3 regions of the Paenibacillus sp. sptzw28 genome follow, and region 2 is predicted to be linked to each of the others. Evidence: riboswitches for the same ligand, from Rfam matches in the RefSeq annotation. Region 2 holds a riboswitch; each other region holds the start of a gene.
The links. A riboswitch is a leader RNA that binds a small molecule or an ion and turns the genes downstream of it on or off. The one in region 2 is predicted to bind cyclic di-GMP.

Region 1 (10,717 bases), 2.7 Mb from region 2:
ATCTAACCCGATGTGCATACGCCTTAAGGCTTGCTACTTTGAGCGAGGCGTCGGCTGGATCGACTCCAATGACTTCTCTACCGAGGGCAGCAAGTCGGCAGGCAAGGGTGCCAGTTCCACAACCAACGTCAATCACGGATTGGGCACCGAACGCGTCTGACATTGCAATGTATGGGTCAAGATCCGGACGTTCAGACGAATCAAACAAATCGTAAACTTCTGCCAGTCTCGGCTCTTCAAATAGCCTGTCAGGCATGGCTGTGTTCCCTCCTTAAGTTACCTTCGACCAGTGAGAATATTTCGTAAACAGCTCTGTCGTCGAGCCTAATCCACTTTGTAAATTATAGCAACAAACCTCGTTAGGTGGTATGAAGAAAACAATTATATTCAACTTTCCGTTACTTCGACGATCAGGAGCAGGTTTCCGCGGCGCCTGCTCCTGATCTAATCACTTCACTATCGTCTTCGTTAGTTCAATCATTTCCCACTTCTTATTGCTCCCCCGACAACTCCGGCGCCTCAAATACTTGACGCAATTCAATCTGACCTTCCCCATGTCCTTGCGGGTCTGGCATCCGCATGGCCCACTCGATTGCTTCTTCCCTCGACTTCACATCAATCAGAATGAACCCGGCAATCAATTCTTTCGTTTCCGTAAATGGGCCATCCATAACTATCGGCTTTTCCCCTGGTTTTGGATATGAAATACGAATCCCATTTGAACTTGGATGAAGTCCTTTTGCCGCAACCCGCACGCCTGCCTTATCTAATTCCTCATTGTACTTCGTCATGGCTTCAATGAGCTCTGGGTCCGGGAGATTTGCCCCTTCCGAATTCTTCGAGGCTTTGACAATCAACATAAACAGCATAAAAGTTCCTCCTTTTTTTTTAGAGGCCAATCCCCTAATTGACCTCTTTATAAATACAACGAACCGGTATCTTCAAAATCGACACATTGATCAAAAATTTAAAATGAGATCGTTACGTATAAATTTGATCGTGCAATTCATGGCATAGGCTGGTTTGCCACGGCTCTTTTGAATTTCTCGATAAACTTCGTAACCCCTTGAATTGTTTGAGATTCTTCTCTCGTTTCTTGTCTTATTCTATGTTGCAATCGGAAGCGCGCTTCAAAAGGTACTTGCGTTCCTTTTCATTACGCGCTAGAGCTGCAGCACGATTGAATTCTAAACATGCTTCTTGCTTGCGGCCCAGTTTCATGAGAAAGTCCCCTCGAATGCTTGGTAATAGGTGGTAGTTTTTCAAGGATGGTTCTTGGATTAACATATCGACGACTTCTAGCCCCACTTCTGGACCGAACGCCATTGAGAGCGCGACAGCACGATTCAGTTCGACGACGGGTGATGATGCGAGCTGGGAGAGAGCGTCGTAAAGCGCCGAAATCCAGACCCAGTCCGTTTCCGAAGCCGTACGGTCACGGGCATGACACGCTGCAATCGAGGCTTGAATTAGATAAGGACCGTACGCCCTGTCGAGACGCTCGGCCCGTTCGATTGCAGTCAGCCCCCTGCGAATGCAGATGATCCCATAACGCCGGTTCTGATCCATGAGCAGAATCGGTTCTCCACTCGGGTTAACCCGTGCCCTGAATCTGGACGATTGAATTTCCATCAGCGCCACGAGTCCATGGACTTCCGGCTCGTCAGGCGCGAACTCAGCCAATATCCGTCCAAGCCGCAGCGCCTCCTCGCAGAGCACGGGCCGAATCCAGCTTCCACCGGAAGACACGGCATAGCCCTCATTAAACATGAGGTAGATCACCTCAAGTACAGACGACAACCGCGTCGGCAGCTCGGTATTCGGCGGCAATTCGAAGGGGACGCGTGCTGCTGCGAGCATGCGCTTTGCTCGAACGATTCTCTGGGCGACGGTCGGTTCCGGAACAAAGTATGCGAAACCCTGACACCACGACTGCAGAATGAGTAATCGAAAGAGACCCTACATCCCCCAATGACTTTAAACATTTTACAGAATCTTTTACAAGTTGTTTTTGGGACGATAGCAGTCGGATTCCTCGTAATATTAATGCATCCCAGGTGAACACATTATATAAAACGCAAATAGCTAATAGCACTCAGTCTATATGGCCCGGAAGTATCGGATCTAACGGGCAGAGCTTTACGATTTCGCGTTAAAACTTAATGAATACTTAAAAGCATAGGTTTATTTCAGAGAATACCTACGTGCTTCTCGATTGCTTGGCAAGACCAAGTTCGAAAGCCCAGGTATTCTCTATCCTCATTTTAATAATAAAAAAGTGAATTAAGGGCTGCAACAATATCCCGTTGTTAATAGTCTTAAGATTAAGAGTTAGAGTGGAGGGAAAGCCTGTGAATTTGTTACCGAGCACCATTCCTTGCATAGCCTTTTACACCTCCTTCATCCCGCGTTTTATATAGACTAAACTAGAACAATTTGATAAGATAAAGCATATAAGACAGTATGAAAGCAGGCCTTCATAACTCCTTTTCAAAAAAAGGAAATGAAAGCTTCGTAGGTGAGATCTTGGTGGCTGCCGGTGATCTCCGTATATGCACCTTGGATGTCTGTGCTGGTAACACAGACTATCCACAAGAAAGAGTCCTTTTCTCGAAGGGCTCTTTTTTCGTTCACACAACTGTGGATAATCGCTCGAAAAAGGTCGAATTTTCCACATATATGCACAACATGACTTTATCACTGACAAAATTAATTGGTCAATTGGGGCTGAGTATATACTTCACATGTGGGTTGAGTATATAGTTCGGGGTTCAGTATATAGTTCGGTGCTCAGTATATAGATTGCTTAGGGGCTGAGTATATAGTTAGGGGCTCAGTATATAAGACGCTTAGGGGCCGAGTATATGGTTGGGGGCTCAGTATATAAGACGCTTAGGGGCTGAGTATATAGATCAATATCTGATAGTTTAATAGAATATATTGTGTATAAAAAATATTGATAGATAGGGTATGAAAAGAGACGTTGCACCTGTGAAGGTGTCACGTCTCTTTTTCCGCTTCGATCCGCGGTTTCCGGTGCATCAATTGAAAGATGAGGAAGAGGAGTAAAGGGGCATGTGGGAAGAAGGAAAAGCAATAGCAATCGGCCAATATGACGATACTGATCGCTCGCGTACAGCTGGTAAAGATTTCCGAATCAAGTCCATTTGCATTGGTTTGCATTGTCTCAGGCATCGTGATGGACATGTTTGATCCCTCCTTCTAATTAAATTGAATTGGGTTGTGAGGCGCAAAAAAAGTGCACCTAATATGACACCACAGGCCCCGAAGGGATGTCGCGCCATATTAGCTGCACTGTTTATAGTGCTATTGGCGAAGATGGAACACCTAACGTTTGGGAAAGGTGAGCGGCGGATTAAACCGGCATAAAACAGAAAAAAAGCATGACCAACAGAGTGGGAACAATGCTTTTCGAGAACGTGAATTGAGCTTCAGTTGGAAACCTCTTATGTCGCATGACGGAGGCAAATGGAATAAATGAATTGTACCATCATTATACCACATGCCCTTTTTATTGGGAAAGGAAAGAGGCGTAGATGATGACAAAGTTAAGTTAACTGAATGAAGCGGGAACACTTAACTTAAGTGAAACTCCGCGGGCTTTGCTTGAACGGAAGGGGAAATTCCAATATCCCCTCCCCTGGCAAAATGAGCTTTAACCCCGGAACGCAGGCACGGAGTGCCGGGGTTATTCCGTGACAAAGTGATCAAACATCACTCAGAGGGGAGGCGCCAAACTGCTGAGAGAAATAAAAAAGCGACAGCCTGAAGGGCTGCCGCAATAGCTTAGGTTAAGACCAGATTTGGAATCTCATAGGCTTCCATGAACGAGAGCCATTTTTCCTTTGCTCCTAGAGGGGAGTGTACATCTAGCCAATTCTGATACGCTTTTTCCGTAAGGTGGCCCGGACGTTTTAATCCAGAGTGAAAAAGCAAGTACTCACACATGTGATTCGCCAGAGACGGGGCAACGCCGGAATTGATTAACCCGTAAGTGCCATTGTAAATCGACTCATCTGCAAAACAGATCTGAAAATCTTGTTTGTACGTTCCGCGATTGACTGGAAGGTCCCTAGCCAGCTATTCAAGTTGCATGTCAGCTCTTCCCAGGAACTGAAAGTGATAGGGGTGCCGGTGCTATCCCACCAGATCGGACCTTCGCCGGGTGTGATCGAAATTGATACCATTTTGATTTTACCCATACTAATATTGCCTACTTATAATGTGTGGGTATAAGACATATCGTCTAGCAACCCATTCAAAATATCATCCACGCTGCGGGAGAAAATGTTTCGATCAGTCAACCAGTTATAGAAGAAATCATCTTCGCAATGATCGACTATTTCAGAAAGGGCTTGCTGAAATAATTTTAGCGTAGCCTTCTGTTTACTCGTAAACTGGTGAGCCTGTTCCCGCTTCTGAGTCGAGGCCCAATCCTTAAGAAAAGCACTCAGCTCTTCATAGGCAGGTGTATTGCTGGAGATGTGATTCAACACAGGTTCAACCGCAGCCCCTTGACCTTTTGCAAGTAAATATGCAAAGAAAGCCTCCTGAACCAACGCGGTATCCTCTCCTTCATACAACGAATGCCAGAACATGAACGAATCGGCCATCCCGAAAATGTCTCGTTCGGACACCGGTCTTAAAGACTGCCTGAGCGCTTCGTCCAGCAGCATGCTGCCGGACTGGCCGTAAATGTGTAGCATGGGGTCGTATGCCTTGACGGCTCTGACGATCGCCTCGGCGATTTCCGGCCGTTTATTCGCCATATGGTAGAGGGCCCCAGGCGGTTTCACATGCCGCAGCCTGGAACCGGCCGCTTTTACAAAGGCGTCCAAAGCACCGAGCTGGTAAAGGATGATGTCACCGACCTCCGCGCCCGTCACTGCCATTTCCCTGCGACCGAAGCCGAGCCTGTCAGGCAGGCCCGGATGCGCACCGATTGCGACGCCCGCAGCCGCGGCACGGAAGACCGCTTCACGGATGCGGATCGCCCGCATGGAAGCCGCAGGCAATGTTCACGGATGACACATAGCGCAGAAGCGCTTCATCCTGACCGAACGTGTAGATGCTGTAACCTTCACCGTAATCGCAGTTGAGATCGACCCGGCCGGCTTTGAGACTTTCCGAAGTTCCATTCATGGTGCCTCGCTCCAAGGCTGCAGGGGAACGCAAGAAGGCCATTGAAATCGCCAAAAACTTACTCGAATCGGGCGTCCATGTTACAGGGTATCGCTTCGTCCATCAGGCTTAGTTCACCTAAAAATGCTTCAGATTCGGCAGGACTATTGAGAAAGTATTACTACAAAGTATATTTTTCCCTCTTTTTAATTCGCAATAATTTCTGTAAAAAAAGTGTCGAAACGTGTTGATTTCCATCGATAAATACTGTAAGGTAATTTTAGGTACTACTACAATCAAATACTTCGTACGACAATAGCAAACCCACTGAAAAGTGGCGACGCAAAGCTATAGGGGCTAATGTGGACTAACCTACGACCACGATGTCAGCCAGTTGCCGAATACGACGGAAGCCTCCGTCTATTTTGGGACGGAGGTTTTTTGTTTACGGTTAAAATTGATTGATAGAATTATAATTAATGGAATTTACCCTTTAAAAGTACTTTAAAGTAAGTTATTAATAAATCTGAATATTCGTGCGATAATGGCAAACCCATTGAAAAGTGGGGACGCAAAGCTACAGGGGCTAAGGTGGTACATAATGCGACGATGCCTGCCAGCTATCGAATACGACGGAACCTCCGTCTATTCATATTTAATCAACGATAGATAGGGGGTTTTTCATGTTCAAATACCGAGAAGCATCTGGTTAAGCATCCCAGAGCGCAAGTTACGGCTTAAGCTTTCATGAGCATGCAAACGGTCTGTAACGGACGGCATCCGCAGCCGATATCGTTTTCACCGTGGCTCATGGCGGAATGATTGCTTGTCGAGTCGTCGACCGTAACCGCTAAATCATCGCAATATCAGATGTGGATTTTTTTCTTTATAAACTAAATCCAGTAAGAGAGGGGGGGGGATTTATGTCTGGCTTTCAAACGAAAACGGTGCCTGCTGTAGCGTCGACCGCTTTCCCGATTCTGATCGCCATCAGTATTGTGCATTTATTGAATGACGCGATGCAGTCGACCGTTTCGGCACTTTTTCCGATTTTGAAAGAGTCGCTGCATTTGACGTATAAGCAGATCGGGCTGATCGCCTTTTGCATGAGCATGACCGCTTCACTGCTGCAACCGATGGTCGGGAAAATGGCGGATGCTCATCCCCGGCCCAATATATTGCCCCTAGGGGTTATCTTCACATTGGCCGGTATTGTTGCGCTGTCCATGGCGTCGAGCCTCGGCGCCATTTTGCTCGCTGTTTTCGCCATCGGCATCGGATCAGCCGTCTTTCACCCGGAGTCTTCCCGCGTTGCTTATATGGCCGCCGGGAACAGACGCGGACTCGCGCAGTCGATATTTCAAGTCGGAGGAACGATCGGCAACTCGCTGGGCCCGATTATGACGGCGGTATTGTTCGTCCCTTTGGGGCAGTTCGGTGTCATCTGGTTTACAATTGCGGCAACAGCCGGCATCGTGATCCAGGTTTACGTAGCAGGTTGGTATCGTGCCAACATGACGATGTGCGCCAGCATCAAAGGCGGGGCACCCCGTGCAAGCCGCGCTGCAGCATTGTCCCGGAATAGGATGGCTTGGGTGATTGTGATTCTCGTATTCCTGCTTTTCTCCAAGTATGTATATATTTCCAGCATAACTAGCTACTATTCGTTTTATTTGATTCATAACTTCGGTATGTCAATTGCGAATGCGCAATTGCTGCTGTTTGCGTTTTTGTTAGCGTCTGCGATCGGGTTGATGTTTGGAGGACCGATTGCAGATCAATATGGCCGCCGGAACGTCATTTTCCTTTCCATTTTTGGGGCGGCGCCGTTCTGTCTTTTGATGCCGTACGCGAACTTGTTCGGTTCCGCTGTGCTCGTCGTCTGCGCCGGGTTCGTTCTGTCATCGGCTTTTTCGATTATTGTCGTCTATGCGCAAGAGATGCTTCCGGGCAATGTCGGTCTCATCTCCGGACTGTTTTTTGGTCTGGCGTTCGGTCTCGGCGGTCTCGGGTCAGGCGTGCTCGGCTGGGTCGCTGATGCGAGAGGCATCGAATTTGTTATGCAACTGTGCGCCTTCCTTCCTTTGCTTGGTGTGTTTGCCTTACTGCTTCCAAAGGACCGAAATGCGACGGAGGCCTGACGGCCTCTTCAAACAATTTTTAGTTTATGAAAGGGGTTCGGGCCATGATTAGCTTATTTGTATATGGCACGTTGTTAACAGGGGAATCAAACCATCATGTTGTCGCTCCTTATCTAATAGCTACTGAACCGGGCGCAGTCCAAGGAAAGCTGTACAATGTCGGACCGTACCCCGCGCTTGTGCTGTCCAAGAGCCGTGCTGCAGGCGTTATCGTGGGTGAATGGATGACCGTAAGCGAATCCGGGCTGCCGGCGTTGGATCAGTTGGAGCACTTTTATGCACCGGGGGACTCGAGAAACGAATACGAGCGCGTGCGTGTCGTCGATATCGACGGAAATCGTGAAGGCTGGGTATATGTATATGTATGGCGCGATCCGAGCGGCTACCCGGAAATCGCATCCGGCTCGTGGCGAAGCGTCGTGGAGCGGTCGCGAGGCGATTCGTTAACAACCCGGTTGCCTGTCTGAAGTAGGCAGCGGCCTGATCCATACTTCTACCTCCATCTTGTGAGTAATATGGAGGTAGCGCGATGAGCAACTTTTTACAGTTGTGAGGTTGGTCGGCAATTCATTTGCGGCTCAGAGCCTGCTGGCGCCTTTCAAGCGCAATTGCCTCCCGCATTATGCTGCAGATGCAGCAGCATAATGCGGGAGCCAAGTTGGAGGCGCCACGGTTATGGAGAAAGGAAAATATGTCATGGCGTTGAAGCTGCTCGAGGAAGCAGGCACTGGTCCGCAATTCGGCGGATGTCGTCTATAAGACTGGCTTGAGCAAGCTGAAGCTCGGGAATCTGGAGGAAGGCGAGCGGCTCATTCGGTAGCTTGAAGCCGAATCCGCGGATGAAATACAGAGAGTCCTATTTGGGAGGCGGGGATTATTGGCAGAAGGTGTGAGGATCTTTCCATTGGGGGAACGCGCGCTTATCGTCAAGTTCGGTGTCGGTATCGATCCCGTTTCGCACCGCAAGGTGTTGGAACTGACGCGCACTTTGGAACAAAATCCGTTTCCGGGGTTTCATGAAGCTGTGCCGTCTTATGTATCCGTAGCTATTTATTATGATCCCGTAATTGTAGGTAAGGCGGGCAGGCCGTCAGGAGATGCACAGTCGAAAGTTGTTTCATGGTTAACGGAGCGTGCGACGCGTGTTCACAACGCAGCAGTGACAAGTGCAAGCACGTTTACCGGAAACACGGTTGAGATTCCCGTCTGTTACTGTTCCGAGTGCGGTCCGGATTTGCCTTTCGTTGCGGAACACAACATACTATCGCCTGATGATGTCATTAAGATCCACACGTCCGGATCGTATACGGTACATCACATTGTTGACGGAATTGAGCAACTTCAGCATATACATTATGGGGATCGGAATTGACCAGACCATAAGCTCCAAACATCTCAAAAGGCCCTTTTGATTCGATGCGATAGTTCATTTCGACATCTCCTTTTATTGAAATGTGAAAGGACATTCGAGGATAGGCTTTTAGAGAAACGCCTTTATCGCGCGCAGATATCGGCATGATCCCATGAAGATTCTTAAACGCCCGTGCAAACGCTTCTGGCGAATCATATCCATATTTCACAGCTACTTCAATAACCTTTGCATCTGTTGTCTGCAGTTCAAATGCTGCCAATGTCAACCGTCGACGTCGAATGTACTCAGATAACGATACTCCAGTAATCAATTCCATGGCGTTCTTCATCCTGTCCAACCAATCCATCGTTTTCCCTCCCTTCAATATAAAATTCTATCGCAGATATAAAGCCGTGCATTTCCTGCACGAAAAAGTCAGCATGTCGAAGATGATATAATTCTCCCGCTATTCGTATGTTCCACTTCTCCTGAAGATTGATCCCAATAATTCCAATGTATTAGTAACATTGAGCTATGCTGCCAATTAGCGGAGCGAGGCTGCGATCGATCCACTGTGGCCTTTTTCCTTTGAAGGACCACTTAGCGCTACCCAGGCTACAAATTTTATTCCTTCCGTTCCTGGAGCGCCTGGTATAACTTCGACTTCGAAATCCAGCCCGCTCTGTAATCTCCTTCACGGCATATTTGGTTTATTAGACTATTAGCAAAGGAACCACCTTGAACAGGAACAGATTCATATAGTAAACGTCACGACTTCTTCCACTCCTGCCATTTTTGACAAATGCTAAGTCTGACATCGGTGGTGCGGTCGGAATAAGGGCAATCTCCCTCACGCCACCCGGTTTCGGGGAAATGAATACCAGTTATGGCCTTCAGTGCAATCACGCGTGCTCCGAAAGCAGCGACGTTTTGATTCCTTGCATCATGCTCCAATCCGCTGATTAGAGGTTCGATAAAACGCCGGTTTTTGATCTTGGAGGCGATTTTTAATGCGCAAAACTTGATATCGGAATCGGGATCCGAAAATAGGCTGATCAAATCACCGGATAATGGTTCCCACAAGTCAGCGCAATTGCCGAGTGTGTATAATGCTCCCATCTTGACATAACGGCTGTCGTCCGTCAGCAATTTCCGCAAGTCGTCCTTTCTCACCGCAGCTGGGTGAGAGGCAAGAAGCGCGACGGTCGCAGTACGTATTCGCCATGAAGGGTGTACGAGCAAATCCTGAATAGGTAAAGCGTACTGTTCGGAAATCGTTTCGAATAAAAACGATAATAACACCCGGACAATCGTTTCTTCATGCTGACTCCGAAGAGCTTCAAGCCGATCGGCGGGTATTTTCCGTTTCCAGCTCTGCCAATGGGAAAACGGACTTCCTAACTGATCTTCCGCATGACTTGGTTCATAATCTACCGCAGCCGAAACATCGATCAATCCGGCTTGCAGTTCTTGCCATGCGGGATAGTGAAAACTGCTTTCCAGTATGGCAGTTTTCACTTGATGGGCAGACCACTCAGGATGAGCTTGCCAAATGCACGCCGCTGCGCCCAAAATAATCGGTCCCGCAAATGAGGTTCCTTCGTTTCTCGCATATTCTTTCGGCAGCACATCGAATGGTGCCGTCGCATGGCTCATACGTTCTTCTTCCGACTGAAACGGCATCGGTAGCACAACGTTTTCGGCAGGAGCAAGAATTTCTGGAACCCCTTTGCCTTCAAAAGTGACTCCCCGGCAGCCATGGTACGGTTTTGTATGCTTAATCATACCGTCTTTAGGGACTATAAGGCCCCCGACAGATAATACGGAAGGGGAAGATGCCGGTCCATTACAGGTGAGTTCAATCGTGTTACCTGATGCAGAAATCACCAGCAAACCTTCATGAGTAAGTTCTTCGCATAAAACGCGTATCGGATCCGCCTGCCACGGCAGCAGTCCCGAGTCCCTCAAAGCTGAGATTGTAAGTACTGTCCCGCGAATATTAAACTTGCGATAATTCTTCTTCAGCCAATTCAGTGCCTCGCAAAATTTCACTTCCATATCATCTGTGTTGATGTATAGTCCT
Region 2 (10,717 bases):
GTTGTTACAACTCGCATGTGGTGGTAAGACTTTCCCCAAACTAACTATATTTATGTTATCGTCTAACTCGCTTTTACTTAACCTTCCATTTCATATTCATTTTCGATTGGCCACGGCTCTATGGTTTTAATGGCACTCATAGTACGGCATGCTGTCGGCTCTGGAATTGGAAGATTGCAGCCCGTATTTGCTCGCATTCACAAGTAGAACCAATTCTTCTACGGAATCATAGCTGATTATATTCACGACAGGTCTGAACGCTTCTTCGCACATCATTTTGCTTTCCGGTATATAAAATACGGCTCCCCTGCTAATAAAACGAATGAATACTCTATCCTTCTTAGTATACAAAACAGCGATTTCCCTTCCACTACTAATAAAAATGCACCCCCTGTTTCATCGGATTAACCAAGTGGTTTTCCAATGTCTACTCCAAGGGGTGCACATCAACCGTTATAAATTCTGCTTCTTTGTATTATGCATCAGATCGTTCCATTATCCACATGAATGACAGAGCCCGTAATGGACCGCGCTTTATCCGTCAGCAGGAATAATACCGTGCTTGCTGCGCTCGCAACATCCGTTTCTCTTTTCAATGAAGTGCGCTGGTAAATGCGCTCCTTTTGTTCAATCGACAGGGAGGCGCTCATCGATGTTTCCATAAATCCGGGTACAACACAATTCGAGCGAATTCCCACGCCCCCCCATTCTCTTGCGACATTCTTCGAGAAGGCCTCCATTGCTCCTTTCGTTGAAGCGTACATGCTCAATCCTTTATAACCCGTGTGAGCACTCACGGAAGAGATGTGAACGATCGAACCTTGCGTCTTGTTCAGCAGCATATCTCTTATCGCATACTTCGTTAAGTTCATGGCCGAGAAGACATTAACTTGATACATAAGCTGTAAGCGATCCACATTCAGATTGGATACGATATCGTCGTAGGCCAATGCTGAATTATTAACCAACCCTTGGATGGGGCCTATTTTGCGGATTTGATCGACATACAGCTGTTTAACATCATCAGCATTCGCCAAATCATAAGAGATATGTTTAAATCGGGCCGGATATGCCGCGATTAAATCTTGAACGGACTCCTCGCCGGAGCGGCTCAGCCCTATTACTCCATAGTCCGTTTCCGTCAGAATCTGAAACGATATCTCTTTCCCCAGACCTTTGGAATCGCCTGTGACGATAATCCACTTCATTTTCTTACCTTCTTTCCGGTGCGGGTTCTTGGAAGTGAATCCACAAAATTTATAAGCCTGGGGACCTTCCACTCCTGCAAACAGGAAGCGGCATAATGTTTGATGGACCTTTTCAGATCTTGGTCATCAGCGTTCGCAGATTTAACCACGTCGGCGACCAGAATTTGACCGGTTACCCGATTCTCTCTGCCCTTTACAAGCAAATCAATCACGCCCGGTACTTTCAGTAATATATTTTCGACTTCAACCGGGTTTACTTTATATCCGCCGACGTTGATTAATTCAGACTTCCGTGAAGTGAACTTAAATAAACATTCGTCTATCTGTTCAACAAGATCACCTGTATTAAACCATTCCCCCTCCAATGAGAAGGAATCGGATTGACCCAGCAAGGAACAATGAATGAACAGCTCGTTCCTCTCACTGATCCTTATCTGCTCTCTAATGGAATCGGGTATTTGAAAGAGATTGCCCTTGGAAACAAACAAACTGCCCGTCTCTGTCGATGCATATACATTTCTTATTTCTGCGTTGGTAAAGATAGACTTGATTTGTTGTTCCAAGCCGGAATCGTACTTTTCCCCTCCAAACGTGATTCTTCTCACTTGTGGAAATTCTCTCCCTTTCATAAAAGGGATGGCGTTTCTATAAAATGTCGAGGTAGCCGATATATGCGTAATTTCATACTCCTGCAGCAATGATGGTAAATTGCGCTGCTCACCGCCAAAGGCATAAATGATCGTGTTGTGATTCCATAATGCTTGGAAGAATACCTGCAGCCCTGCCATATGGGTTGGATTATACGCAAACGCCCATACATTATTGCTGTATTTCCCGCTGCATCTTACATTCCGTATTAACGTCTTTAAATGATGACTAACCTTCTTGGGCCTTCCGGTGGTGCCGGATGTATATAAGGTCAGGGTCCATGTGTCCTGGTCTTTTACCCGGTCCAATAATGTATCCAAAGAGTCGATATGCAGTCGTTTCTCCACTGGTCGGGTAATCTCCAAACGATTCGGGTCAATCCCGAGCGCCTGCAGCTCTTGGGCAGAGAAATCGCCATCCAAAATTTCAATAGAGTATTTATAAATTAAACTATGTATAATCGATAAAAATATCTTATACGGGTGATTGTATTTAACATAAACATAAACGGAATAATCGCCCTTGGCATTCAAATCTTCGATCAGCCTGCTGTAGCTATACTCCGCTACGTTGGTCGCCAAAAATATTTTTTCCATATCAGCGACCTTCAATCTTGGAGAGCACTTCTCCGACCGTAGAAACGATCCCGTCGTCGAAAATGTCGACATCAAATTCTTCCTCTACTCTCACCGTTAACTCGGCTAATTTCAAGGAATCCATGCCGAGGTCCTCTCGAAGGCGCAAGGAGTCTTCCAGCTCAGTGACAGTATCCTTACCCGATTCCGTCAACATCTCGTTAATGATCGTTAGTAACCGCTCCATGTCGTTCTGCCTCCTTCATTTTTGATTAATTTACGGTAGCCGCAAGGCGTTCATCACCTTGTATCCGTCCGGATTCTGCCCTAAGGCCGTACATACTTGATTCGTTCACGATGCCGCTAAGGAACATGATAATGTCATCCAACACCTCGACAGTGGTAAATGGGGAGATCGAGAAAAATTTTATTGCCGCCACAGGTTGTCTATCTGGACTATCCAAGATGTTCACAAGGCACTGTCTCGTGGTATCACCGAAAAATACTTTGTCCCGGTGCTTCCCCAGCCTTTCAAACAAAAGTCTGTTCCACTCGTTTGTCGCCCGGATTTGTTCTCCGGCAGCCAGTCCGTCCAGCTCCCGTTTCCATTCCGATCTCCCATTTGGGTAAAAACGGAACATGGTGACCGGCCCGGGATTTTTATCGTTAGTAACCGCTACATTTGAAAAACGATCGAGCAATTTTTTCCTAAAGACCAGGTTAACATGCACATAGTTGGCCAGAAGCTGTTGATACCCTGAAACACCAAACCCGAGCAGCGCGGCATACATGGCAATCGAGCTTGCCATTCTCGAGCATTCAAGCGTAAAGCCGGTATGATAGGATCCATATCCTCGATTGCCCACATACGGAGTATCCCATTCCTTCAAATCCAACAAATGAAGGCACTGGCCATTTTTTACAAGGAACAGGCTGGTTGCATAAGGCGTTTGACCGAGCTTATGGAAGTCAAAGCAAAGGCTGTCAGCTATATGTAAATGCTGCATCCTTTCTCTGATGGACATTAATTCCTCTATTACATTCTCTTCAAACCCTAAACGATTTATCTCGAAATCATAATGGTTGAATAAACAATAAAATCCTCCCATCGCGGAATCAGCATGAATATGAACCGGCTTTTGCCCATATTTTTGCGTAATTTCGTCAGAAGTACGCTTGATCTCTTTAATATCGTCAACACCGAAGGAATCTGTAGTTCCGGCTGTCGCAACGATATAGACCGGAACTCCGCCACTTTTGATGACTTCCTCCATTTTTTCTTTCAGGTCCATTTCATCCATGGAATGATCGGACTTGCATTTTACAGTGATCAGGCGGCTGCTGCCTATACCCGTCGCTTCCACCGATTTTAGAAGGCTATAGTGCGCAGTTTCAGAGGCAAAACAATACAGGTTTCCCGGAATTCCATCCTCTTTCGCTCTTGGATATTGCTTGGCGATAGCTAATCGCAGTCCGGAAAATACAGCTCCCTGTCCGCCCCACGTCGAGTACCCCCAGCTCTGTTTGTGGTCATATCCTGCCAACTTGGACATCATGGCGACTACCTTTACCTCTGCTTCCGCACCCGCGGGACCTGCCACATCATAGATATTGTTGCCGTTTAAAATAACAGTCAGAAGATACCCGATAATACCCGGGATACTTGCCAGCGGCAATGCATTATTAAGGTAGTTTCTCGATTGATAGGGATGCCCTGGGACCAGCCGAAGGAGTTGTTGTAGAACATTGTCGAGTCCGATACCTTGTAATGGAGCAATGCTTTCCTCGACGATTTGCTGATAATAATTATTGGTTCGATAACTGAGCTGTCCTAGTGAGGTTGTACTTGGATTTTTGTGCGAATCAATCTCTTCGATCATTTTTGTTATAAGAGAAAGCAGCACGTTTCGGCTTTCCCTATTTCCATCCTCGCTTGGAAACAAAGCTTGAATTTCTTTCATGTTCCCGCTCCTTCCGGTTGTCATTACACGCCGTGTCTCCTGATTAATCCAACATTTTGTAGTAAAGTTTGCAGGAGTGACTTGTATGACCCGGAATGTTTTTAAACAATGGGTCCTTGGCATATGTATAAACAATAGGGTTGCCTTCTTCATCCAAAGGAACCGTATAGTTCAGCAGGTCACTTAACTTTTGGGAGCGGAAATTTGTTGCGTCTGTAAAAATGGATTTATATCCCTTCTCCTTACCGATTCTCTCCAATAATTTCTTCATCTCTATAGCGACATATTTTTTATTCTTCTCTAATCTAACGCCACACATGAACAGATGGATATGTTCGTCTTTTTGAACTTTCTTTCCGGTTGTCGACTGAAGAAAATGAACATATTTGCGATCCAGGAAATCCAATATGTTCATTATGTTATTGATTGGCTCGAATTTCCCTTCAAACGGAGGAGTCATGTCATCGGGATCGTATGATTCTGCAGCGGTAGCCCCTACTACCTTTCCTGTTTTCTTATCTCTTGCAATAATTGTCAAGCCTTGCTTCGCGGTCATTTTTAAATGTTCAAAGATGAATTCAAATAAAGTTTCCTTTGATAGTCGTAATGCTTTTGTTAACGGTTCAACAATAAAAGCATCACCAACTTGAATCCCAGTAAAAGTATCTGCAAGACATTCAGCGGTCTCGGACACCAACTCCTTGTCAGATTCCGGCAGCACCTCGTATACAAAGTTGTTTTGTGCTTCACTAGCCCCTTCAAGATTTGCACCGCGAGTAATGTCGGCCTGATTCTCTTTGAAAATACTCGTCATTGAATAACCTCCCTCGAAGCCTCAATAAATACGCTGATGCCCGTTTGATCTGCCTCTCTTCTTCTTTTTCATGTACATTTGTTGCAGCACAAAAACCTCCTGTCTGGCATCATAGAGATGAATAGACGGAGGCTCCCGTCGTATTCGGCAACTGGCTGGCATCTTGGATGTACTTATCCACCTTAGCCCCTGTAGTTTTGCGTCGCCACTTTTCAGCGGGTTTGCCATTATCGTACGAAAATATGTTTTGTCGTATATTGTAAATTTACAAGATATTTTTTTGTTTTAATATAGGCCTTTTATATTATTTTATCAAAAACAATTCATAAGTCCTTCTTTTTTGTTTTTGTTGCATCTGTTGAAATGATAGTTTATAGTGACAATAAATTCGCTAGGTTACGACTGTTATACTTCCGATAGACGGAGGTCTTTTATGTGCCAATAACTTTCACAGAAAGAATTACTAGATACAATCCATGGGGGAATCAAAATGAAATTTCACGATTTTAATGTGGGACTTAAGATGCAGGCACAACCATTTGAGGTTACCCGTGATGAAATCCTATCTTATGTACAATCCTATGATCCCATTCACGTACACCATGACGACGAGTATGCAAGATCAACGATCTACCAAGACTTGATTGCCTCCGGCATTCATATGGTTGCCTTGATTCTACGGGAAGGAATAAAGCTTTTCCAGTTGGAGCGAGATTGTTTCGGCGGCTCTGAGTTGAGCAAAGTGCAGTGGGTTGCTCCGGTCTATGCGGGCAGCATCCTGACACCTTCGTTCAGAATTGCAGAAATGCAGGATCGGGGCGATGCAAACTACGGTATCGTAACGGTCCAGTTCACGGCATACAATCAAGAGCATCACCTTGTCGTTATAGGTAAAGTCAACCTGCTCATACGAAAAGAGATCCATGGGTCGCAAAAGTCAAACTGAGTCAAATCCATTCGAGGTGTCGAACATGACGAAAAAGTACGAAAGAGACTTCAAGATACAAACGATCCGAATGATCCCAAGAGGAAGGAAAGCCGGTATCAACTGATATTAAAGGAAGCCTTTTTGTTTCTCAAACCTCGTTTTTCTTCATAATAGGCATGATGCCCGTTTGCGGATAAGTCTGCCGATTAAGCCCCACGGCAGCCTTATTTAGGTTGGTTGAATTATCCATACCTTATGCCTGATTGTTTTGCGACTCCTGCTCAAGAGCCTCGAATTTCCGAGATGATTGAGCTGAGAAACTTTTGCTGTTCAACACTGGCTTTTTCACAAACCCCACAGCACTAACTTGACGTTCTTCTTAGCAGCTTTCATGTCGTTCTTTTTATTCCCAGTTCCTTGCAGAAACAGAGTGGGCGCCTGAATATCCGGAATGCGGTCGATCTCGTCCCATCCCACAAAAGGACTGACCGCTACTACCGCCCTTACATCCTGGCGTTCCGATGCTGTACGCAATGCGACTTCTACTCCCAAACGAGAAGATCAGCCGGGCAGAAATGGTCACGATGCTGATGAGAGGCTGGGGAATGATGCGGCTAGCTCGGGAACCGAGTTCGGGGACGATGCACAATTCCCGAACTGGGCGAAAGGCTATGCTCGTGATTCTACCCCTCTAGCGGGATACGAAGAAATAAAAACCTTATATACAAAGAAACAACCAGAATAGAGGTAATAGAGTGTCATGTTCCATGATCTGTCTACGAACCTGAACAAAAACAGCAAATTTATAGGACAAAGTGAACAAGCAGAATCAACATCGCTTCTATTCATTTTGTTAAAATGAAAGCGATTACAAATGGACGGGAGGCTGACCTATATACGTTGTAAAGTACGGATTTCTTGTATTCGACATGATGACTATTAATTAGGAGGAGCTTTATGAGAAAAAGTATTTTGGCTATTGTATCTTTGCTGTTATTGCTTTCATGGATTCAGATCGGAAACCCCAGGGCTTCGAGTGTAGCGTTTGCCGAAGATATTTCGAGTCTGTCCGGCGTACCGACCAATCTTACGGCCAAGCCCAGAAACAGCCAAGCAGATTTGACCTGGAATCCGCCGGTTGAAGGGTATCCGGTAATCGCATACAGGCTTTACCGGAGCACCGATCCTGCAGGCCCCTACACCAAAATTGCCGATGTACTAGATACCAAGTACCGTGATTTCGGACTGGACAACGGTACTAGATACTATTATCAGGTCACATCCGTAAATATAGGGGAAAGCGCGCCATCTACCGCTGCCGACGTTGTACCGATGGCGCCGCTCGACGCTCCAACCGGTTTGACGGCTATAAGCGGCGACGGTCAGGTTACGATCCGCTGGAACCAGGTTGCTGGAGCTTTAACTTACGATGTGAAGCGCAGTACGGAAGATGGCCGAAACTATGAGACGGTTGTTTCGGGTGTAACAGATCTCCAATATACAGATTCAACGGTAAGCAACGGCACCAGGTATTACTATGTCGTATCGGCCGAAAGCCCGGCAACTGCAAGCGCCAATTCTGCATCCGTTCAGGTAGTCCCTGTGCCGAGCGAAGCGCCTGCAATTCCGGACAGCATTCAAGCTGTTGCCGGCGATGCCCAGGTCATATTGACCTGGCGAGAGGTCAGCGGAGCGGTATCGTATACCGTCAAACGTGGTCCATTCGGCAGCGGTCAATACGAGACGATTAAGACCGGTATACCCGGGACAAGCTATCAGGACGCGGGCCTTGTCAATGGCGTAACCTACGACTATGTGATTTCAGCGGTAAACGAACATGGGGAAAGCTATCATTCCGAACCGATCGCTGTCACCCCTGCGGATGTTTTGGTCGTTGCGAAAGATGGAACGGGTGAATTTTCAACGATTCAAGCGGCATTGAATGCGGTTCCAACCAATAACACCAAAAGGACCGTTATTTATATTCGCAACGGCGTCTATCGAGAGCAAATTGTCGTACCGTCAAACAAGCCGTATGTAAGCCTTGTCGGCGAAAGCGCAACCGGAACGATTCTCGTCTACCATCTTAACGTAAATTCTAAGAAACCTGACGGTACGCCGTATAGTACGACCGAAACGGTCACGGCCCTCGTGCAAGGAAAAGATTTTTCGGCCGAAAACATGACCATCCAGAACGACTCCGGTCAAGGCACCGGTCAGGCGCTCGCCGGTTTTCTAACCGGGGACCGCAGTGTATACAAAAATGTCCGTTTCCTCGGCTTCCAGGATACGATCTACATTGATAAACGGCACTATTTCAAAGACTGTTATATCGAAGGCGACGTTGATTTCATTTACGGTCCGGCGACCGCGTTCTTCGAAAACAATGAGTTGCACAGCAATCGACTGAGAGGCGGTTATATAACCGCGGCAAGTACGCCGGAGACTACAACCTACGGATATGTCTTTAAAAATTCGAGGATCACCTCCGAGCCGGGGGTAAATAACGTCTACTTTGGAAGACCGTGGCGTCCGCACGCTGCAGTGGCTTTTATCGACTCGATGATCGACTCGTCGATCGCATCTTCCGGCTGGAATAACTGGGGCGATGCGACTAAAGAGAAAACGGCCAGATACTCCGAGTATAACAGCCGGGGACCGGGTGCGAATCCGAAAGCGCGTGTAGGCTGGTCGAAACAGCTTACACCGGAGGAAGCAAGTCAGCACACGGTACAAAACGTATTAAGAGGAACTGACAACTGGAACCCGCTGCGCACCAGCATCATTCCGTTAACAGACGCATCCGCTCCTGTAGTAACACTCGACCCACTGCCGGAAACCGTGAAAACCTCTTCGGTTACCGTATCGGGACGAGTGGATAAAGCAGCTGCAGTGTCCGTAAACGGTCAGGACATTGCTGTGGCAACCGACCTTACTTTCAGAGCAACGGTGGCGCTGGAGCCGGGCAATAATATCATCACCGTTAAAGCGGTTGATATCCAGAGCAATCTGGCGGCAACGGCTGCCTTGCAGGTCGTTTACGAGAATACGCCTCCGGTTACAACCATGACATCCTATACGGACGGGCAATATTTGAATGTAAACACTCCGACCTTCACATGGAGCTTCAGCGATGCGGATGCCGGAGACGTACAGCGTGCTTATCAGGTGCAAGGATCGATAGACAATTGGCAGACGACCGCTATTGATACCGGGCAAGTGCTCGGTACCGAGACGTCCTACAAAGCTCCCGCCATGCAGGATAACTATAACTGGAGCATCCGAGTTCGGACGATGGATACCCGGGGGACTTGGTCGGAATGGGCTTATCGAAAATTAGCCGTAGATACCGCAGCTCCGACAGCCAAGGTGGAATATAGTACCGCAGCTATGACGAACCAGGATGTTATTGCCACGATCGAGCCCAATGAGCAAGTGACGATAACCAATAACAACGGGGCTTCAAGCTATACGTTCAGTCAAAATGGCAGCTTTACGTTTGAATTGATAGATAAGGCGGGCAATACAGGAACGGTTGTGGCATCAGTAAACAACATTGACAAGACGGCGCCGACGCTTCATGTCGTTCTTGACAAGACAACGCTCGTGCCGGTGAACCATCAGTTGGAAACCGTAAATGCCAGTCTCTATTCGGAGGATGGCATGTCGGGGATCGACTCGGTCGTGCTGATCTCCATAACGAGCAACGAACCGGACGACGGCTTGGGCAACGGTGATCAGCCAAATGATATACAAGGAGCAGATTACGGTACTCCGGATACTTCATTTATGCTGCGCGCAGAACGAGCGGGTACCGGTTCCGGACGCGTTTACACGATCACATACACCGCAACCGATAAAGTGGGGAATAAGACGACGGCCTCGGCAACTGTAACCGTACCCCGCGAGAAGTCAAGTAAGTAAAACGCTATTGAAGTTTGCTTCCAGGGTTAAGGACATCCCGACAGCGTCTGTACGCTTCGGGATGTTATTGTTACCGGTACAATCCGTTATCATTACTTCGAAGCCAATGGTTTAAGTTTATATTTCATGTTGACCACCATTTTATAATGCCGCAAGGTTAAATACTTCTTCATAATTTAGGATTTTCCCTTCTTCGACGATACTCCCTATTATTTCAACAAACAAAAAGGAGCCGCCGCTAATCAAGCTCCTCACTATTGTAACGTTAGCGTAACACTCGTTTTTCAAGCCTTATTCCATGCTTCATAATATTCATTCATTGTTTGATATCGATCCCCTTTTTCAGCATTGACAGCTTTAAGTGCAGTCAAATATTGCCTCTCAGTAGCTTGCCATTTATCAAATGAACGATCAATTCCACCTCCAATCAGTTGAAAGGCGGTAGCCCCCATTAAAAAAACATTTGACCTTTCATCAATCTCTGTGCCTAGTTGAAACTCTTCAGGCGACATATACCTACTTGAGCCCCACATGCGTCCCCATGTATTTACTACGGGTTTTTTACGATAAAATTCAATGTCGCAAATCATAGTCCGTTTTGTAATAAAGTCGTACATGATACAACCATCATAAAAATCAATAGCGATATAATCACATTC
Region 3 (10,717 bases), 710 kb from region 2:
GAAAGGGATGAAGGAAAAGCTGGAGTCCTCCGGCGTGTTTGATACTTTCCCCATGCTTCGGTCCATAGCTGGGCCTGACTGGGATGAATGTCAGCCGCAAATACGAAGCTATCCGGGGAAAACGGTCGTGTTTGATGCGGAGCGCTGCAGAATCGCGTCGATTTTTATTCTCGAGGGAACTGTGAAGATCGTGGGATCCGGGGAGAACGGCAGGGAAGTTATCGAGGCCCGCCTTACAGCCGGCGATGTTTGCGCCTTGATGGTTTTAAGCTCGCTCAGCGAACGCGAATATCCGGGTTATATGATATCCGAAACTCAAATTCGGGTCCTGTTTGTGCAGAAGTCCGCTTTTTTGAAATGGATTCAAGTTTACCCGCACCTGTGGAATTATATCTTTGAGAATATATTGGACGGTTTTATGCAGCTTTGGACTATGCTTCACAACGTTCTCTTTGAGAGTGTTGAGAAACGATTGGCGGAGTGGCAACTGAACCCGATCGTGCGGATGTGAGTGTCACGCATGAAGCGCTTGCTGTAGAGCTTGGAACAGCCCGGGAGGTCGTCAGCCGGACGCTCGCGAAGTTTAAAAGAAGCGGCCTTATCGATACGAAGCGCGGGAAGATCAGTATCGTGAGACGCGAGAAAATGAAGGAATTGCATCAGACCGAATGTGAGGTGTATGTTAAAGGTATCATGCACGCGCGCGACAGTACCGTGTTCGTCGTTCTGGGCAGTTTAACTCGCGCTGAAGCAGCAGCAGTTGTTGTAAGAATGCTTGACAAGGACCAGCCAGCGTATTCCTCAGACAGGAGGCAGAGTATTTCAAAGTAAACATCTGTCCCCCGATGAAGCATGGAAGCTGATATTACAATGATAAAACTGCAAAGATTGTTGATGTACGGACTCATGAGGATTATAAGATCGGACATATACAGGAAAGCATTTGTATACCGTTACAGGATATATCCAATAACCCGTTCTCGGTATGCGATAGAAAGGATACTCCACTAATCCTTTACTGTCAAAAGGGGTATAAGAGTTCTTTAGCGGCACAAGCACTTATAGATGCAGGATATAGCAGAATCTACACCATTCCGGGTATAGAACAGTATCCGCCGCAATAAGCCTCGACTAGCCGGCGGCCTCCGCCGGTTCTTTTTTCTTCGTGGCCATTTCCTACGCATGCGTTCTTACTTTTTCAATATTTTTGTCTGGTTTTGAGTCAATTTATGGGGTATTTTCTTGGCACTTACCATTATATAATGGGCTTGCAGCACAGCAGCTGCTCACTCTGGTCTTCAGAAAGACATTCTATGAGACCGTTCTTAGAAAGGAGGGAAATCAAAAGGCCTGCTATTGTTTGTAAGCGTTTTTCAAAACTCGTTTCCTAGAAGAGAAGGAGGTTTTTGGCATGCTGTCAAAAGTTAAACCGTTCAAGGGCTTTATGTTAGCAATGGCATTAGTGTTTTCAATGGTCATTCCCGGTTGGAGTCAAGTGGCATCAGCAGCAGAAACGGCCGATTTCACCCAGTTGAATGCTTCGCAAATGGTCTTTGAAATGGGTGCGGGCTGGAATTATGGCAATCAGTTAGATCTCGCTAACAACGGTACACCCTTCGAAAGCACTCCTAATGTAACGCAAGCGTTCATTCAAAAGGTAAAGGCTGCAGGCTTCAAAACGATCCGTATCCCTGTTTCGTACATGAATTTCATCGGTAGCGCACCTAATTATTCCATTAATGCCACATGGCTGAACAAAGTGAAAACTTACGTGGACTATGCCTACAACGAGGGCCTGTATGTTATTATCAACATCCATCATGACGGGCTCCAAGACTCTACCGGGGCTTGGATTCACGTCAATTCAAGCGACCAAACAACGCTCAGGGCTAAATATCAAAAAGTTTGGCAGCAGATTGCGAATACGTTTGTCAATTATGATGAGCATTTGATCTTTGAATCCATGAACGAAGTAGGTTATGGCAGTGGCAATCCTGACCCCACCTACTATTCAAACCTTAATACATTAAATCAAATCTTCATCGATACCGTAAGACAAACCGGAGGAAACAATGGCGCCAGATGGCTGCTTGTTCCGGGTTGGTATACGAACATTGATTATACAGCAGGCCAATATGGCTTTGTGGTTCCGACGGACAATTACAGATCATCTTCAATACCGAGTTCCGAGAAGAGAATCATGATCTCCGTTCATTATTACTCGCCTTGGGACTTCGCCGGCGAAGAATCCGGCACCATCACCCAATGGGGAGCAACCGCGACCAACACCTCGAAAAAATCAACCTGGGGCCAGGAAGATTATTTGGATTCGCAGTTGAAGTCCATGTATGATAAATTCGTAACACAAGGATATCCTGTAGTCGTCGGTGAATATGGTTCTGTAGATAAAACAAATTTTGATTCATCGAATAATACGTATCGCGCGGCATATGCCAAAGCAGTAAGCGCCACGGCTAAGAAATACGGTGCGGTACCTATTATTTGGGATAATAATTATAACGGACAGTATGGCTTTGGATTATTTGACAGGTCTACTAATACGATCACTCAACAGGGAATTATTGATGCGATCATGAGTGTCATGAACACCACTAAAATGAAGAACGTGACGACAGGGTTATATATTGACGGCATGGGCCGTACCGTAAACAATCAAAATGCTGGCCAATGGAGCGACAGCACCAGCAACAACCAAAGATGGGTATTGGAATTCTACGGCAGCTATTATAAAATCAAAAATGTTGCTACAGGGCTGTATCTCGACGGGCAGGGACTTCCGAGCGGTTCCATTTGCAGACAGTGGAGCAGCAGTAGCAGCAACAACCAGTGGTGGGTTCTGGAAGAATATGGGAGCAACTACAGGATAAAGAACGTCGCTACCGGCCTTTATTTGGATGGCGGCGGCAATACGACTAACGGCTCCGACTTGATAATGTGGAGCAATGATCCAAGTACCAACTTGCAATGGCAGTTTGTTAATCCATAATCACAATACACTAGCCATTCGATTAAAGAACCGTCCGTGAGGTTTAGCTCAAAGATAGAACGGGGGAAAATTGGAATATCAGAACGGCATGGGAAAAAGCCCTGTGCCGTTTGTTTTTTTGTGCAAGCAAGGAGAAAAGCGTTCAGCAAACAAAGCGGATGGAATACCCGCTTAAAATAATGTTCATATGGACTGAATTATGCTACTCTGTAGACGAAGCTAACAGCTGATTTAGAGCGGATTTTGCGCGTATTCTTCTGCCCTGGGCGAATGGGTCGGATCGGCAAAATGTTTTTTCGGATCACCGCTTCAACATCGAGCGGAGGTTCATCACCTCGTGAGCGCAAAAAATGTCTGCACACGTAAACGGCAACCGTGAAGTTGACTTGGTATTGGTGCCGTTTATCCATTAGGGAAATGACGACGTGCGAGGTCATCATTTCAGCAAAATTGTACATGATCATTCTTGCGAAAATCTCCTGGGTGATGGACTCTCGTCTCTTTGCGTGAAAATTTGTCAGACCAACGGTGTACTTTAATGCCCTGAACGAGGTTTCAATCCCCCATCGCATGTTATAAATGGACTTGATTTCATCGGCTGGGAAATCAGCGGCAGAAAGATCCGTAATGATGGTTTCATAAGTGTTATTAGGCAGGAAGAAACGAACAACCCGAAAGGAAAAAGCTCTCCTGCAAATCCAAAAAATCAAAGGTAGATGTGGAAGGGACGAACCTGTAAATCTCAGGATGAGCTTTGACCTCGTTAGTTTGTTTTTTGGTGAGTATCAGATGAATGTCACGATCAAACTCCTCGCTTGCGGGCAAACTTAAGCCCGAAAGAATACCATTGGAATCCAAATCCTTTACCCGTATGACGTAGTTCCACCCTTTACGCTCGACATGCGCGAAATTGTTGTAGCTTTAATAACCTCGATCGGCAATAACAATGGTTTTGCCTTTGAAGGGGGAACGGTCAACCATCGCAGCTAGTGCCTTTCCCTCGTTGCACAACCTTCGCGGCTGAACAATGGCATCCACGTAAAGTCGGTTACATAAGTCATAGGCTGCGTTCAAATGCAGAAGGTTAAAGCCTTTTGTGTCCGGTTGATTTTGAAAATAGGTGTCCGTATCCGCAGGGTCAGTTGCGATAAGTAAATCCGAACCGTCAACGGCAAGCAATCGATAACCTCGGTAGTCTTTGATATCCGTGTACGCTTGCGTAAATTCGTGAAACAAGAATTCCACAGCAGACGGCAGGATTTTATTTCTCTGTTGGACAAAAGCAGACGTGGTTGCGGTGTTTACGTCATACCCCTGCGATTCCAGGAGTTCCTTATATAGGCTGTTGCCTCCCATTGAAATCAGGAGTTGCATAACCGTTTCAAAAGGCAGTTTTTTCTTTCGGGTAAAATCTTTTTCAGGTTATTGACATAAGGTGCTGGTGCGGATGACATTTCTCGTATGAGGTATGTCAGTGTTTCTTTTAGCGAATTCGCGTACTCATTCATTGGCAAAACCTCCTCGTTTTTTCAAGGGGCTTCTCAACACATTTCCACCTACTTATCAAGTCCTTTTTCTCTTTTTCGCACAAAAAAGAGCCGGCTATCTTTTCGATAACCTGCTCTTGTTCTTGATTTTTGGCTATGCGCCTTAACTAAATGACATTGGCCCCTCATTTTGTTTATTTTGCTGAAAGACGGGACCAAACGGTTCGGGGAATTAAGACGCCTGCTTCCGAATGTGACACAGGGTATGCTGACCAACCAGCTCCGAGAGCTGTGCGGATGGGGCTTTAAGCATATCGAATTTATGAACAGCGCCGATTCGGCTGTGCGCCAAATTGGCTGGCAGAGCTGACGATTAATTAAAAATTCTCGGCCCGGATTCAGAAGTATTCCATCCTGTTTAAAACTCCGGCGATGAAACGCGGGGTCCGTCTCTCATGAGACGCTTTATATCTCCTTTCGGACGAACAGGTTTGACCAGTACGAGATTAGTTCGAAGGATTGCAACAAATTTAGACAGATTTTGATCCTGACTCAACTTAAGCGTCCTAAACCTTAAGTCTTATATTAAAATCATGAAAATTCATTATTATCCGTCTATGGATTGTGCACCGGAAATCCCTTTGCGATACTCGTTTTCCTATACATACAGAGACATAAAGAGACCCCCGTCTGCTCATGGTTGCAGAGACGGAGGCCATCTTCTTGATTCGTCAGCATGCCGGCATGGCGGATGGCACAACCCGTCAGCTCCCCTCCAAGCATTGCATGATTAACAAAAAAAACAAATAAATGTAAGCGTTTCAGAAAACAGGACTAATGAATTGTATTTTGGTAAAATAATCAAAAAGTCCTATTCCAAAACAAAAAAACATCGTGTAAATTGACAATACACGACAAATGCATATCATCGTACGACAACGGCAAACCCATTGAAAAGTGGGGACGCAAAGCTATAGGGGCTAAGGTGGATAAATAATGCCACGATGCCTGCCAGCTACCGAATACGACGGGTACCCCCGTCTATTCATATTTATTCTATGATGGACAGGGGTTTTTTTGCGTACAAATAGCCAGGTAGTCCCTAAACGTAAACGTCGGTAGTCATTTGTGTAGTGGGCAGACATACTTTCATGATCTGTCGTGAAACGGCAATTATTTGAGGAGGCTAATCTAATGGGTATTGTCGGAGGAAATTATACAGATGTTAACGAAGCGGTGACCCCGCTTGAACCAGCGAAGCCATACAGCCAGTATGCGCCGGACATGCACGTGTCGGTCGGTTGTATCCCGTGCACCAGAGCGCATTTGTCGGCGGTTTCGGCTGCGCTCAAGGCGGGGGATGCAGAGACGGCACGCGAAGAGATTTCCGCGCTGATGGAGTACGACTTGACCCCGGAGAAGCTGGCCGCGACTCCGGAGAAGGACCGTGAAGTTCTAGCCAAGTATGCTGAGGGTATTTCCGCTATACAGGAGAAACTTGCCGAACCCGTACCGGAGCTTACGGCGATTGCCGCGGCACTCAAAGAGGCAATCCGCTTCGCCAGGGCGGACGGTATAGAACATCCCGAGGTGCAGCTGCGGCTGGAGCGTTCGGAGGAGCATGTGAATGGCCTCGAACGGATTCGTTTTGCACCGGAGAAGCTGCTGCGCCTGGAGCCGGAGATGCGCGATGAAATTAAACAGGTATTGCCGGAGATCCGCGAGGCACGACATAAGCTTGTGAATGGCATCGTCACACCGGATGACCTTGAAATAGCGGCGGCCCGCTTTGCTGAAATCTCGCGTAAGGTCAATGGCGACCCGGACTCCGAGACATTAAAGCTTGCCCAGAAGGAAGCGGCGGAGCTGAATTCAAGATTTCGCCAGGATGTACTCAAAGCCTGGGGAGGTAAATCTTATGAATCAACCAGACAATGAGAAAGTGTACGAATTGAACAAGGAATGCAGCCTCGAAGACCATCGCCCGTGCATGCTTACCACCGCAGTCGGCATGGCGGCCGACATCAGTGAGCAGGAAGGTCTGACTCTGTCCCCGCAGCTCCAATACATAATGGAGACACAGAGGCTGACAGACAGTGGCGTGCGGTCGGCACTCCGCGAATGGGTGAATACGATTCCCGAATCGCAAAAGGAAGTTGCCGCAGAACTGCTAAGTATCGTTGAAAACGGATAATATGATAGACTGAATATCCTCCGCAAAGAGCTGAATCCGGTCCGAAAAAGAAGGGGCTTTAAATGCCCCTTCATCCCGGATCAGAGGTTGCGGCTCATAAAACTGAAGCCACCGGCCGGACCGACACTACGTTTAGCCGTTAGAGTTACGCCTCAAGCAGGTCACTACCAAGCTGCGATAAAGAGATTGATCTGTGGCTTTCGTAATGCAATATCCTCCTCGAACACGTCTTCTACTTACTTCAATATCATTAATAGAGTAATTTATCTCCATTTATACATGTCCGAATTTTAAATTTCATCGAGTCTATTGTTGTAAACTCCGGGAAGAAGCCCTCAGCTGCAGTAACGGGATTCTCTTCGTTGATATACCTCACCGATGGCGTATCCGTGCCATCAGCGTATAAGTTCATGTCACCCCTTGCAGCGGAAACCTCTTGGTTAACCCCATCCGCTGCAGGGGGTGCATTTTTATCGGGAGTGGAAGCGAAATCGCAGCTTTTGTATACTTATAAGGACGGAGTTATTGCAATCCGACTTTTATTGCTAGAGGACTGTATTGGACTCGCATTTATTTTTTAATATCAATAATGGGGGTATCCAAAGTGCAACTACAACGAATAACCGTTCAAGAGGAACTGGAGCTTGCTCTGCAAATTCGGCGAGCCGTCTTTGTTGACGAGCAGGGCGTGCCTCCGGAAGCTGAAATCGATGGCTTTGACCGGCTCGATGGTGTCGCGGAACATATTCTTGTATATCTTAATGGTGAGCCGGCCGCTGCCGGAAGGCTGCGCATTGTCGACGGCACAGCCAAGCTGGAACGAATTTGTGTCCTGTCTGCTTACAGGAAGCACGGACTGGGCAGAGAGGCGGTGCGTTTTCTGGAGAAGATCGCCCGTGAACGGGGGCTGATCAAGGCGAAATTGAACAGTCAGCTGCAGGCTGAATCATTTTACTTCGGACTGGGTTATGAAAGAGCCTCGGAAGAATTTATCGAGGAGGGCATTCCCCATGTCCTAATGGTGAAGGCGCTTAATGGGAATGATAGGTCCAAGTAAAAACACCCCTTCGCATGTATCGGAACAGATCCGATGTCTATGCTAAGGGGTGTGAATTTAGAAAAAGCGGCGAAAGCTATATGACACTCCGCAGCTCGCATGTGCGAAATGTATTGATCATCAGGGGTAAATCTGGTAAAATCAATTTTGGATGCAATAAAAATATACCGAATCGCGTAATTATCCAATATAATTATAGCACAATAAATACGCGAGTGTCAAGCTTCGTTTTGAGAGTCAGAGAGAGGATGAAAGCCGATGAGCGAGACGAACCGGGATTGGGCGGCGGAGCAGCGACGAGTGGATACAGTTGTGGAGCAAATCGACCGCCGCACCCGGATGCTTGAGCAGCAAACCTTGGATGCGAAATCCGAAATGGTGGACATTCGCAAAAATTTCTGGGACGACGTTACCGTAAACTTCGACGACGCGGTGGAGATGGCGGAAACCTATGCAAGCATGAAGCAGCAGGCAGAGCTGCTTTTCGAGCGTGAAGGAGCGCACCGTCATGCCGTCCAGCAGCTTCGGACCTTGAGAAAGCTGCGTGAGTCGCCGTATTTCGGGCGGATCGACTTCCTCGAAGACGGGGAGAGCAAAGCCGATCGCGTCTATTTGGGCATCGCGTCCCTGCGAGATAGCACCGATCAGGATTATTTGATTTACGATTGGCGGGCTCCGATCTCGAGTCTGTACTATGACTATCCGCCGGGTCCCGCAGAGATCCAGACGCCAATGGGGACGGTCAAGGGCGAACTGAAGGTGAAAAGGCAATTTGTGATCCGGGGCGGTGCGATCGTCAGCTTGTTCGATACCGGCGTCACGATTGGCGACGAACTGCTGCAGGAGGTACTCGGCAAGCAATCCGACGCGCAGATGAAAAGCATCGTTGCGACCATTCAGCGTGAGCAGAACCGGATCATTCGCAATGAGCGCAGCCGGCTGCTCATCGTGCAGGGAGCGGCCGGAAGCGGCAAGACGTCCGCAGCGCTGCAGCGCGTCGCGTATTTGCTTTATCGGTACCGGGGGACGCTGCGCGCCGACCAGATCGTATTATTTTCGCCGAATCCGATGTTCAACAGCTATGTATCGACGGTACTGCCCGAGCTTGGCGAGGAAAATATGCAGCAGACGACATTCCAGGAATATCTGGCGCACCGCATCGGCAAATCTTTCCGGCTTGAAAATCCCTATGTACAGCTCGAGTATGCGCTGACCGGCCAGGAGGAGCCCGGCTACGAGACGCGCATGGAAGGGATCCGCTACAAGGCATCGGCCGATTTTGTCGCGTTGATGGACCGGTATTTGACGCATCTGGGCGAAGAGGGACTCGTGTTCCGCGATTTGTCGTTCCGCGGGGAAACGGTTAAGGATGCGGCGGCGATCAGTGAATATTTCTATTCGATCGACCGCTCGATTGCGCTTCCAAACCGTCTGCGCCTTGTGGCTTCATGGCTGCTGGAGCGGCTGAGGGACCGTGAACAGGCCGCTCGCGCCGAAGCGTGGGTCGAAGAAGCTATTGAGCTGCTTGATAATGAAACGTATCAGAAGGCTTTTCAGAGCTTGAAGCGGAATAAACAATTCAGCAGTGAATCGTTCGACGATCATGACCGCGAGCGTGAACTGCTCTCGGCTTATGTCGTGAAAGAAAGCATCAAGCCATTGCGCACGCGGGTGAAGAAGCTTGGCTTCGTCAATCTGAAGGGTTGTTTTCGTCAGATATTCAAGGATGCCCGGTTTGCCACCATGTTCGGAGGCAGTGCAGCTGCCGGACTTCCCGGATTATGGCCGGAGATTTGCGCCGATACGCTTGCGCGGCTCGACGAGGGACAGCTCGCCTATGAGGATGCGACACCGTTCCTGTATCTGGTGGAGAGGGTGCGAGGCTTCCAAACGAACACATCGGTACGACATATTTTGATCGATGAAGCACAGGATTATACAGCGTTCCAGTTTGCTTTCCTGAAGCGGCTGTTCCCGCGCAGCAAGGTCACCGCCCTTGGCGATGTGAACCAATCCATTCATGCCCACACGGCTGCCGGAATCAGCGGAATTACCGCGCTGGCCGCGCAGTATGAAGCGGAAGAGACAGAAACGATCACGCTGAGCCGAAGTTACCGCTCGACCAGGCAGATCGTTGAGTTCACTAGCCTCTGCATTAGCGGCGGAGAGTCCATTGAGCCCTTTAACCGCGACGGCGCAAAGCCGACGCTTACGGTAGTCGCGGCCGCGGATGAGCTTCACAGCCGGATCGCGCGCCGCATCCAGGCGCTGTCGTCTGCCGGATATAAAACGATTGCGGTTATTTGCAAGACGGCTTCAGAAACATTGGAGGCCTACGAAGCGCTAAAGGGCGTTACGGCGGGGATTCACCTTATGGAGCAGGACTCCTCCTCGTTCGAATCCGGCGTCGTCGTCATACCGTCATACCTGGCTAAAGGAGTGGAGTTTGACGCGGTGATTGTATATGACGCGTCGGCCGCCCAGTACAGCCGGGAAAGCGAGAGGAGGCTTTTCTATACCGTGTGTACCAGGGCGATGCATGAGCTGCATCTGTACTCAATCGGCTCCTTGACTCCGTTTATTTCCGGGGAAGCCCTGCGCTGCTGCACGGTTGAAGCCGATATGCAAGAGGTGAAACGGTAAGGGTTTACCCGTTTTGTATCCGCTTAGACCGCAATAAAATGCCGCCTATCCGCGCTTGGATGGCGGCGTTTGTGCTTGGGCGGCTGCTGTTGCTTTGCTTATAACGATTACTTGCCCGGCCGGCGGTTTATTTGAAAAAGCGGGGCAAGTAAGCTTTGTTTGCCGTCAGCACCTCATCGAGCAGTGCGGAAACGCTGCCTGTTAAATACTTTGACGTTGGCAGCGTTGTTATTGCCTCAGCTAATCACACTAAACCTGCTCGCAATCGATAATATCATGAAGATCGGTCCACTCGCCGCCGACGCGAATGCGCCCACGGGCTGCGTCGT

Region 1: linked by a shared signal. The riboswitch ahead of KZ483_RS05380 (MFS transporter) and the one ahead of KZ483_RS20820 (hypothetical protein) in region 2 are both predicted to bind cyclic di-GMP.
Region 3: linked by a shared signal. The riboswitch ahead of KZ483_RS17345 (hypothetical protein) and the one ahead of KZ483_RS20820 (hypothetical protein) in region 2 are both predicted to bind cyclic di-GMP.

The regions. Positions count from the first base shown of each region.
Region 1 covers NZ_CP080545.1:1,154,050-1,164,766, reverse strand. The annotation lists gene KZ483_RS05405 (class I SAM-dependent methyltransferase) at 1-256, opposite strand, end outside; gene KZ483_RS05400 (YciI family protein) at 492-869, opposite strand; gene KZ483_RS05395 (RNA polymerase sigma factor) at 1,102-1,830, opposite strand; gene KZ483_RS05390 (hypothetical protein) at 3,001-3,207, opposite strand; partial or broken gene KZ483_RS05385 (LamB/YcsF family protein) at 4,239-5,163, opposite strand; cyclic di-GMP riboswitch class I at 5,450-5,544, shown strand; cyclic di-GMP riboswitch class I at 5,679-5,770, shown strand; gene KZ483_RS05380 (MFS transporter) at 6,066-7,283, shown strand; gene KZ483_RS05375 (gamma-glutamylcyclotransferase family protein) at 7,328-7,750, shown strand; gene KZ483_RS29055 (carboxyltransferase domain-containing protein) at 8,173-8,655, shown strand; partial or broken gene KZ483_RS05365 (helix-turn-helix transcriptional regulator) at 8,597-9,001, opposite strand; gene KZ483_RS05360 (S8 family serine peptidase) at 9,403-10,717, opposite strand, start outside.
Region 2 covers NZ_CP080545.1:4,531,954-4,542,670, forward strand. The annotation lists gene KZ483_RS20795 (aldehyde dehydrogenase family protein) at 127-351, opposite strand; gene KZ483_RS20800 (SDR family NAD(P)-dependent oxidoreductase) at 483-1,208, opposite strand; gene KZ483_RS20805 (ANL family adenylate-forming protein) at 1,205-2,452, opposite strand; gene KZ483_RS20810 (acyl carrier protein) at 2,454-2,678, opposite strand; gene KZ483_RS20815 (pyridoxal phosphate-dependent decarboxylase family protein) at 2,704-4,392, opposite strand; gene KZ483_RS20820 (hypothetical protein) at 4,436-5,206, opposite strand; cyclic di-GMP riboswitch class I at 5,350-5,442, opposite strand; gene KZ483_RS20825 (MaoC family dehydratase) at 5,697-6,152, shown strand; gene KZ483_RS20830 (hypothetical protein) at 6,480-6,668, opposite strand; gene KZ483_RS20835 (pectinesterase family protein) at 7,092-10,058, shown strand; gene KZ483_RS20840 (protein kinase family protein) at 10,343-10,717, opposite strand, start outside.
Region 3 covers NZ_CP080545.1:3,821,078-3,831,794, reverse strand. The annotation lists gene KZ483_RS17380 (Crp/Fnr family transcriptional regulator) at 1-511, shown strand, start outside; gene KZ483_RS17375 (helix-turn-helix domain-containing protein) at 508-831, shown strand; partial or broken gene KZ483_RS29180 (rhodanese-like domain-containing protein) at 882-1,124, shown strand; gene KZ483_RS17365 (cellulase family glycosylhydrolase) at 1,412-3,007, shown strand; gene KZ483_RS17360 (transposase) at 3,205-3,717, opposite strand; gene KZ483_RS17355 (transposase) at 3,929-4,381, opposite strand; partial or broken gene KZ483_RS17350 (winged helix-turn-helix transcriptional regulator) at 4,676-4,864, shown strand; cyclic di-GMP riboswitch class I at 5,425-5,517, shown strand; gene KZ483_RS17345 (hypothetical protein) at 5,689-6,432, shown strand; gene KZ483_RS17340 (hypothetical protein) at 6,413-6,688, shown strand; gene KZ483_RS17335 (GNAT family N-acetyltransferase) at 7,293-7,745, shown strand; gene helD (RNA polymerase recycling motor HelD) at 8,004-10,388, shown strand; gene KZ483_RS29175 (YolD-like family protein) at 10,638-10,717, opposite strand, start outside.